Regions from separate parts of the Caldicoprobacter faecalis genome, predicted to be linked through region 1. Evidence: a T-box and tRNA genes for the amino acid it is inferred to sense, from the RefSeq annotation. Region 1 holds a T-box; the other holds one or more tRNA genes.
The links. The T-box of region 1 lies ahead of hisS (histidine--tRNA ligase). A T-box ahead of a tRNA ligase gene usually reads a tRNA of that ligase, here a tRNA-His.
Positions count from the first base shown of each region.

Region 2: it encodes a tRNA-His, which carries the amino acid that the T-box ahead of hisS (histidine--tRNA ligase) is inferred to sense. The anticodon was not compared.

Region 1 is NZ_FOXR01000011.1:62,609-67,027, forward strand. It holds gene hemZ (coproporphyrinogen dehydrogenase HemZ) at 103-1,653, shown strand; gene BM241_RS06080 (PPC domain-containing DNA-binding protein) at 1,643-2,062, shown strand; T-box leader at 2,120-2,357, shown strand; gene hisS (histidine--tRNA ligase) at 2,411-3,679, shown strand; gene BM241_RS06090 (hypothetical protein) at 3,833-4,024, shown strand; partial or broken gene BM241_RS06095 (MerR family DNA-binding transcriptional regulator) at 4,244-4,372, shown strand; partial or broken gene BM241_RS13115 (hypothetical protein) at 4,383-4,419, shown strand, end outside.
Region 2 is NZ_FOXR01000004.1:68,768-73,186, forward strand. It holds gene BM241_RS02690 (response regulator transcription factor) at 1-131, opposite strand, end outside; gene BM241_RS02695 (class I SAM-dependent rRNA methyltransferase) at 452-1,621, opposite strand; tRNA gene BM241_RS02700 (tRNA-Gly) at 1,881-1,954, shown strand; tRNA gene BM241_RS02705 (tRNA-Arg) at 1,962-2,038, shown strand; tRNA gene BM241_RS02710 (tRNA-His) at 2,059-2,135, shown strand; tRNA gene BM241_RS02715 (tRNA-Gln) at 2,153-2,227, shown strand; tRNA gene BM241_RS02720 (tRNA-Lys) at 2,234-2,309, shown strand; tRNA gene BM241_RS02725 (tRNA-Leu) at 2,364-2,449, shown strand; partial or broken gene BM241_RS02730 (TIGR04076 family protein) at 2,640-2,884, opposite strand; gene BM241_RS02735 (ABC1 kinase family protein) at 2,916-4,419, opposite strand, start outside.

The DNA of each region.
Region 1 (4,419 bases):
CTTGGTTTGAGCCATGATCAGACTTGTAGGGCTTGACCTGTCCGATTTTACAAGCAAGAGGATGTCGTATAAATCAGACAATGAGTGGAGGGCTGCTGTGATTTGAATGTATATATTCATGTTGCAAGTGGCGGTTTTGAGCACGAGGTATGGGAACTCACTCGGGTGTTTTTCCCCGGCTGGCCGGTCAAGGTGCTGGACGATGTGCCGGCAGAAGGGGATAATTCAGGAGGGAAAGCCGATGGGCATAAGGGTTTGCTCATCGTTGTTGAATATACCTGCTCGGACTTTGAAGTTGTAGCTAAAAGCTACCTGAAAGACGGTAGCGGGAAGGTGCTGTTTGGCAGCCAGCGAAGCCAAAAATTGGATGAAAGCACTAGAAGGTCTTATCTCAAACAAAAGAGGGAGATAAAGAAGGTTTTGTGCCAATGCGTGTATGACGTGCTGTCGGAGTTTACCGGCAAGCATCCGCACTGGGGAATACTCACCGGCGTGCGCCCGCTTAAGGTGGTGCACCACCTGATGGATGATGGATTGAGCGATGAAGAGGTTTTGGGCGTCTTGAAGTCTGAGTACTATGTAAGGGATGACAAGGCCTCGCTGCTGGTTGAGACGGCAAAAAACCAGCGTGATGTGATAAAATCCGCCTCTGCCGACACCGTATCGCTGTATATACACATTCCCTTCTGCACCACCAGATGCCTTTATTGTTCCTTTCCATCGGTTGTGATGGACGGGTGCGGGGGGATGGTGGATGCCTATATAGACTCCCTTGTTGCCGAGCTAGAGAGGGTGGTCTCGGTTTTGCTCCAGAAAGGGGTTGTGATTCAAAGCCTTTATATGGGTGGCGGGACTCCCACTGCCCTTGCCTATCCCCAACTGGAGCGGTTGCTGAGTGCCGTGGACTTGCTGCTGGATGGCCGGCACATAGACGAGTATACGGTGGAGTGCGGCAGGCCCGATACCCTGGACCTTGACAAGCTTTCGTTGCTCAAGGCTTTCGGGGTAAACCGCATAAGCATCAATCCCCAGACCATGAACCAGGAGACGCTTGTTCGGATCGGCCGGAGGCACACAGTGGAGCAGGTGATATCGCGGTTTCACATGGCCAGGTATATTGGATTTGACTGCATAAACATGGACGTCATAGTGGGGCTGCCCGGCGAAGGCGTGCCGCACATGGAAAAAACCATGGAGGCCATTGCGGCTTTGCAGCCCGATAACCTCACCGTCCACACCCTTGCCGTAAAGAGGGCATCCAGGCTCAAGGAATCGCTGGATAAGTACCCCTTAACCTCGGACGATACAGCTGAGAAAATGCTGGAGGTATGCCAGAGATGGGTCAAGGAGATGGGCCTGGTGCCGTATTATCTTTATCGCCAGAAATACATGGTGGGTAACCTTGAAAATGTTGGGTATACTAAGCCTGGCAAGGCGTGCATATACAACATCCAGATGATGGGTGAGAAGCAGACCATATGGGCTTTTGGTGCTGGGGCGGTGAGCAAGGTATACTTTGCCGAAAATGACTGCATACAGCGCGTCCCCAACGTTAAGGATGTGAAGGAGTATATGGAGAGGCTTGACGAGATGGTACAGCGAAAGATGAGGTTTATAGACGACTGTAAAGGAGGTATTGAGAATGACCTATAAAAGGTTTGGAAACACTTACATTATAAGCATTGAAAAGGGGGAGGAGGTGGTCGAATCACTGAAGCGGTTTTGCCAGGAGGAAAACGTTAAGCTGGGATATATCACCGGTATAGGGGCTTCAAACAAATTGGTTATAGGAATCTTTGATACAAAGGAGAAGGTGTATCGTTCCAAGGAGATAACCGGTGAGCACGAGATAACCTCACTCACGGGCAATGTTACCACCATGAATGGCGAGATATATCTTCATATACATGTTACTCTTGCCAATTCCGAATTTAATGCTGTAGGGGGGCATTTGAATTCGGCTGTGGTAAGCGGCGTGTGCGAGGTTTTCGTCCATAAAGTGGAAGGAGAAGTGGATAGGGAGTTTGACCAGGATGTGGGGCTCAACGTATTGAAGCTGTAGAAAACCATAGTTGACAGTACCTTGTCCTTGGCTTTATAATACTTATAACATTATACCCCAACGGCTGTGAAGGGGAGAGTACCTGGATGGATGCATCAGAGAGGGGATGCCGCGGTCCAAATGTTGGTCGTGGGTGGGAGCATCCCTTGCGGAAGTCCCGGGAAGGACACCCTGGAGCCGGTCTGCTGAATGGAAGTAGGCAGATCCGCCCAATCCGGCGTTAAGGGAAGAGTGGGAGAAGCTTATTTCTCCAACAAGGGTGGTACCGCGGGCAGTTAAACCTCTCGTCCCTTATTTAATGAAGGGAATGAGAGGTTTTTTAAGTTAATGCAGAGGAGGGATAGGGAGATGCTGACTCAGGCACCTAAAGGCACGAAGGATGTCTTGCCCGACGAGTCATATAAATGGCACTATGTTGAAGGGATGATACGGGAGGTTACCCGTCTGTTTGGCTATAAAGAGGTGCGTACCCCCACTTTTGAGCATACCGAGCTGTTTGAACGGGGGGTGGGTGACACCACCGACGTGGTTCAGAAGGAGATGTATACCTTTATCGATAAGGGTGGAAGAAGCATTACCCTAAAGCCGGAAGGGACGGCAGGAGCGGTACGTGCTTACATAGAAGGTAGGCTTTATGCGCAGCCACAGCCGGTCAAGATGTATTATATAACTCCCGTCTTTCGTTATGAGAAGCCTCAGGCAGGGCGGTTGAGGGAGCACCACCAGTTCGGTGTGGAGGTGTTCGGTGCTCCGGATGCGTCGGTGGATGCCGAGGTCATAAGCCTGGCAGCGGCTTTGTTTGAAAGGCTCAACATAAAAAACCTGGAACTTAATATAAACAGCATTGGCTGTCCCGGTTGCCGGCCCAGATATCATGAGGCGCTCAAGGAGTACCTCTCGGGACAGCTGGACCAGCTGTGTCCAAATTGCAGGCAGCGCTTCGATCGAAACCCGCTGAGGGTGCTTGACTGCAAGGAGGAAAAGTGCAGGCAGGTGGTAGCGTCCGTTCCGGTAATACTCGATTTTCTATGCGATGAGTGCAGGACGCACTTTGATAGCCTTAAGCGCTATCTTGATGCCGCAGGCATATCCTATAAGGTCAATCCCATGATTGTAAGAGGGCTGGATTACTACACCAAAACGGTGTTTGAGTTTATTTCCCAGGACATAGGGGCGCAGGGAACGGTGTGCGGTGGAGGCCGTTATGACGGGTTGGTGGGGTTGTGCGGCGGCCCTGAAACGCCCGGCGCCGGCTTTGGCATGGGGATTGAGAGGTTGCTCATGGTCATGGAAAATCAAGGGATTGAAATACCACAGCCGCTAAATCTGGATGTGATGTTCATTACCATTGGGGATGAGGCGCGTTTTAAGGCCTTTAAGCTGGTTAAGGATTTGCGCTTGAGGGGAATTTCGGCTGATATGGACCACGTGGGCAGGAGCATAAAAGCCCAGTTTAAATATGCAGACAAGCTGAAGGTACCCAGGGTATGTGTAATCGGCGAGGATGAGCTCAGGCAGGGGAACGTCAAGGTGAGGGATATGGTATCTGGGCAAGAGGAGACGGTGCCAATGGATGAGGTTATCCTGTACTTTGAGCGTTTGAGGAAGCTCGGTTAAGCGATAGATAAGATGGCTTGCCGTGATGTTTGTATTGTTTGGTTTTTCGCTGCTGTGTCACAGCGTGGTTCCCGAGCGGGATGACTGGAGCAAACATGGGCTATGGACTTCCCTTGCGCATTTCTTCTTTGCACTATGTAGGTGGTGAAGCACATGGTGTGGGCGGAGTCTGGTGTAGCAAAGGCGAGCTTTTCTTTGCGCTATGTAGGCGGTGGAGGGGTGCGAGAATGGGCGCTTAACGTTCATGTTAATGTGACAGATGTACAAGGCACAAGAAGGTTTAACTGCCAGCACCTTCAAATGCACCAGATATGGGTCGATGATAATGTACTGGATATGCGCTAATTATGTGGCTAGATTGGGTATATACTGGACGGGACATGCGGCTATCTGTTGTAACATGTGGTTGGCTTGTAATGAGATGATAAGTCACACTGTTGATAGATGGTGATGTCAAACGATATAGATTTCAACCAAGTAACTCACAAAATATAAAGAAAAAGGAGGTAACAACGGTTGAAAATAACAATACAAAATGATATAATTTTAATTGGGTGATTATCGATGTTGTTGAGTATACAAAAAGTTAAAGAAACATACAACATTAGCAGAAGTACATTAATAAATTGGGAAAAGGAAGGGTTAATAACTCCAATTAGGACACCAAAAGGGAGAAGAAGATATAAAAAAGAAGGGGAAAGACATGATAACAATACAGGCTAAACTTACTTTCCCAAGCA
Region 2 (4,419 bases), on a different contig from region 1:
TACTCGGATGCTATTCTTTCCATGGCCGATGCGGCATTATAGCAGGTTATAACTTCAAAGCCCTCCTGTGACAGGGAATACTCTAGCCCCACAGCAATGGCTTCATCGTCCTCAACCAGCAGCAGTTTCATCATACACGAGCGCAGGGGACCCCATCTTCTTCAAGATGGAGTCTCCTGCGCTCTTTCCTCCTTTCTAACATTAGAGTCTTTGCTTTATCCATCGTTCCTTCTAAAGTCCTTTGAAAATATATTATCACGGCAAAGTGCACTTTTCAAACGCCGGCCTATAAGTTGCTAAACTGCTCGTCTCTAGAAAATAAAATTATACACCTTTTCTTTTAAACTTCAATTAAGAAAGATTGCCGGACAAAAATAAAGCCTTTTTGGATGAAAGCTCCAAAAAGGCGAATAATCGGCGCATAAAAAACAAAATGCCCGACATCTTTCAATCAGCATACCTGCAGAATTACGCATTTCAAATACTCGGTCTCTTTCGATGACAGCAGCACCGGATGGTCCTTTGCCTGAGAGCGCCGCTCTACCACCCTGACATCCCTTTTGGCGTCAATGGCGGCGGTATACAGGATGTCCATAAACAGCTCGGGCTCTATATGCTGCGAGCAAGAACAGGTTATCAAATACCCACCCGGCCTTATTATCTTCATGGCCCTTAGGTTTATTTCCTTGTATCCCCTTATGGCGTTTTCCACGGTATCACGGGACTTGGTAAAGGCCGGCGGATCGAGTATAACCACATCAAATGTATTCTTTTCTTTGTGATACTTCCTTAAAACATCAAATGCGTTGCCTACTTCGAATTTGCATATATCTTCGTAACCGTTTAAAGCAGCATTTTTCCTGGCGAATTCCACAGCATGTTCTGAAATGTCAATGCCCAGAACGCTGGCAGCCCCGTAATGCGCCGCATGCAAAGCGAACGCCCCAGTATGGGTAAAACAATCCAGAACCTTAGCTCCCTTCACAAAGGGCTGTATAGCTGCTCTGTTTTCCTTCTGGTCAAGGAAATAGCCCGTCTTTTGGCCGTTTGCAACATCAACAAAAAATTTTATGCCGTTTTCCACCATAATGACGTTTGTGTCAAAGTTTCCCTTAATATACCCCTTCCTTTGATCTAGGCCCTCAAGTTCCCTCACCGGCACATCGTTTCTCTCATAGATCCCATCGGGTTTTATGATATCGTCCAGTATATCTGCCAGGAGATACTTGTACCTGTCAATGCCCAGCGCCAGGGTCTGCATTACAAGGTAGTTTGAAAATTTGTCCACTATAAGGGCAGGAAGGAAATCCGACTCGGCAAAAACCACTCTGCAGCTGTTCAAATCTGCAAACTGCTTTCTATATTCCCAGGCACTGCGTATTCGCCTGTAGAAAAAGTCGGCATTGATATCCTCCTGTTCCCGCGTCAACAGCCGTATGGTAATCTGGGATCTGGGATTGTAGTAGCCCCTCCCCAGAAATTTCCCTCTGTATGAATACACGTCCACCACATCTCCGGGCTCGCAGTTTCCCTCGATCCGCTCTATGTCGCTTTTAAATATCCACGGATGACCGTACACAGTTCGCCTTTCCCTGTTTTTAAATATATAAGCTTTTGCCATTCAATACTGCCCTCCTCAAAACCAACGTTTAGTCTGGTTAATCCCTACAGCTTGGCCCGTACTGAAATATTCTATCATATTTGCTATTCATATCTACTCAATAAAAAATTTCTTCTGGACGTCTTGAATTTTCCTCTCTCATACATGACGTTTGGGCAGAATGATAAAAAATAAAAAAAGCATGTTGACAAAACCCATGCTACAGGTTAAAATATATTTTGCTGTTAGGAAATAATAAATAAAGAGCTCAGATTGTGATGCGGGTGTAGTTCAATGGTAGAACTCCAGCCTTCCAAGCTGGCGGCGTGGGTTCGATTCCCATCACCCGCTCCATTAATGTGCGCCTGTAGCTCAGCTGGATAGAGCAACGGACTTCTAATCCGTAGGTCAGGGGTTCGAATCCCTTCAGGCGCGCCATTTTGTAAGAGCAAATTACGGTGGGTATAGCTCAGATGGTTAGAGCGCCAGATTGTGGCTCTGGAGGTCGTGGGTTCGAATCCCACTATCCACCCCAATTTATTTTTATGGTGTTGGGGCGTAGCCAAGCGGTAAGGCACGGGACTTTGACTCCCGCATTCGTAGGTTCGAATCCTGCCGCCCCAGCCACAACGTGACCCATTAGCTCAGGTGGTAGAGCACTGGACTTTTAATCCAGGTGTCCGGCGTTCGAATCGCCGATGGGTCACCATTTAAATTGTTATGACTTAAAGACAAGCGAGAAGTTTCTATGATGTATATAGGAGCGGGCGTGGCGGAACTGGCAGACGCGCTAGACTTAGGATCTAGTGGAGCACATCCGTGGAGGTTCAAGTCCTCTCGCCCGCACCACAGTAAAATCAAAGGTTCCAGGGTTTTGAAAATCCTGGAATTTGTTTTTAAAAAACAAAATACTCTTATTTAAATACAAGAGAAGCAAACTATAAAAGCAATTTTTCCCCCACGAAAATACCTTTCCCATCCGCTTTTTTGCATGAACGGAAAAGCAATATCTGCAGGGACAGGGAAGTATTGTAACTTATTACCATGAAGCCTTTATTTTTTCATCTTCAAACGCCTCCAGTCGAAACCGTACCACACCATCGGGACAGTCAACCCCCCTATATGCTTGTCGCTTCCGCCAAGATTACGCAAATCACCGCCACTGCGAACAGCTTCCATAAGCGGGAATAACTTTAACATAGACTTTGAGCAGAATCCATCCGGGCAACCGTATTCGCAGGTGAACGTATCGCCGACCTTGTGGCCGTTTCTGCAATGATTTTCCGGTTTTTCATAACATTATTTCCAACAATTTTTAGCAGCGCGATCTAATGATTGAGATCACCAGCCATACAACAATAACAACAGCTAGTGCCAAGCCAGCTTTCAATACAGTGATGTTGAAAATATACATCTCGCCACTTGTACCGGCACTAAGGCCGGAACTTATAATGACTCCGGCAATGATAATGCTTACAGCAAGCAATATTATACTGAAAGATACCCTGTTAAAAAGCCGCTCTAATTGCTTTTGAAGCCCCTCCATATCTTTCATTTCGAAGTGAAGGGTAAAATCCTCATCAGCCATTTTGCCCAAAATGTTCCGCATTGCAGCCGGAAATTCGCTCAATAGCTCCCCGTAATTTAGTAAGCTCTTTCTCATTTTCCCATACATCTTTCTGGCCGAAAATGACTGATAGAACAGCTTCTTAGCAATTGGTTCGGCAATAACAAGTGCGTTGAGATCAGGAGCCAATTTTTCCAGCAGCCCTTGAAGAGTACCCAGCGTCTTGGCCAGCAATGTAAATTCACGGGGTATTTTCACTCGGTTCAAAAACGCAACATGGAAGATTTCACGGAATATCTCCTCAATTTTCATCTCATTCATAGGCATGGTAAGATATTTTTCAATTAAAGCATCTATATCCTTTTTAAAATTCTTAACCCGGCTTTGATCAGTTATGGCTTTCATATCAACAAGGGATTTAACCACCAGATGGCTATCTCTAAAGACAACGCCTATAAAAAATTTTGAAATAACGCTCTTTTGAAATTCGTTAAGGCGCCCCACCATTCCCAGGTCGAGAAATACAATGGTGCCATCTGGCATAACCTGAATATTGCCTGGATGCGGATCAGCGTGGAAAAAACCGTCTCTGAATATTTGATTGCATATGCATGTGGCAAGATTCTCGGCAACCTTTATTCGATCAATGCCTGCCTCTTCCAAAGCTTTCAAATCACTGACCTTGATACCTTCAATATATTCCATAGTAAGAACACGTTTTGTCGTATAAATCCATTTTACCTTTGGAACCCTAATGCCTTCGTAGCGGCTGAAATTGTGCATGAATCTCTCCGCATTTTTCCCTTCTTTTGTAAAATCCAATTCATCTTTGATGGTTTTTTCAAAATCCTTTACCATGCCGCTGAAATCATAAAGGTCCTTCAGTTTAGTATGACGGTCAACAAACCGTGCTATCTCCTTTAAAATATCCAAATCAAGATCGATGATTTTTTCGACTCCCGGCCTCTGAACCTTTACGGCAACCTGTTCCCCCGAGGCCAACCTTGCGCGATGAACCTGGGATATAGATGCCGCCGCTACAGGTTCCTCATCAAATTCCATGTAAATGTTCTCAAGATTGTCCCTAAACTCGGCTTCAATGAGAGCCTTTACCTCCGAAAAAGGGAATGGCTGCACCGAATCTTGCAACTTTCTAAGTTCTTCTATAACGCCGGGCGGTAATATATCCTGCCGCATGCTCAATAATTGTCCCAGCTTAACGAATGTTGGGCCCAGCTCTTCCAAAGCCAGT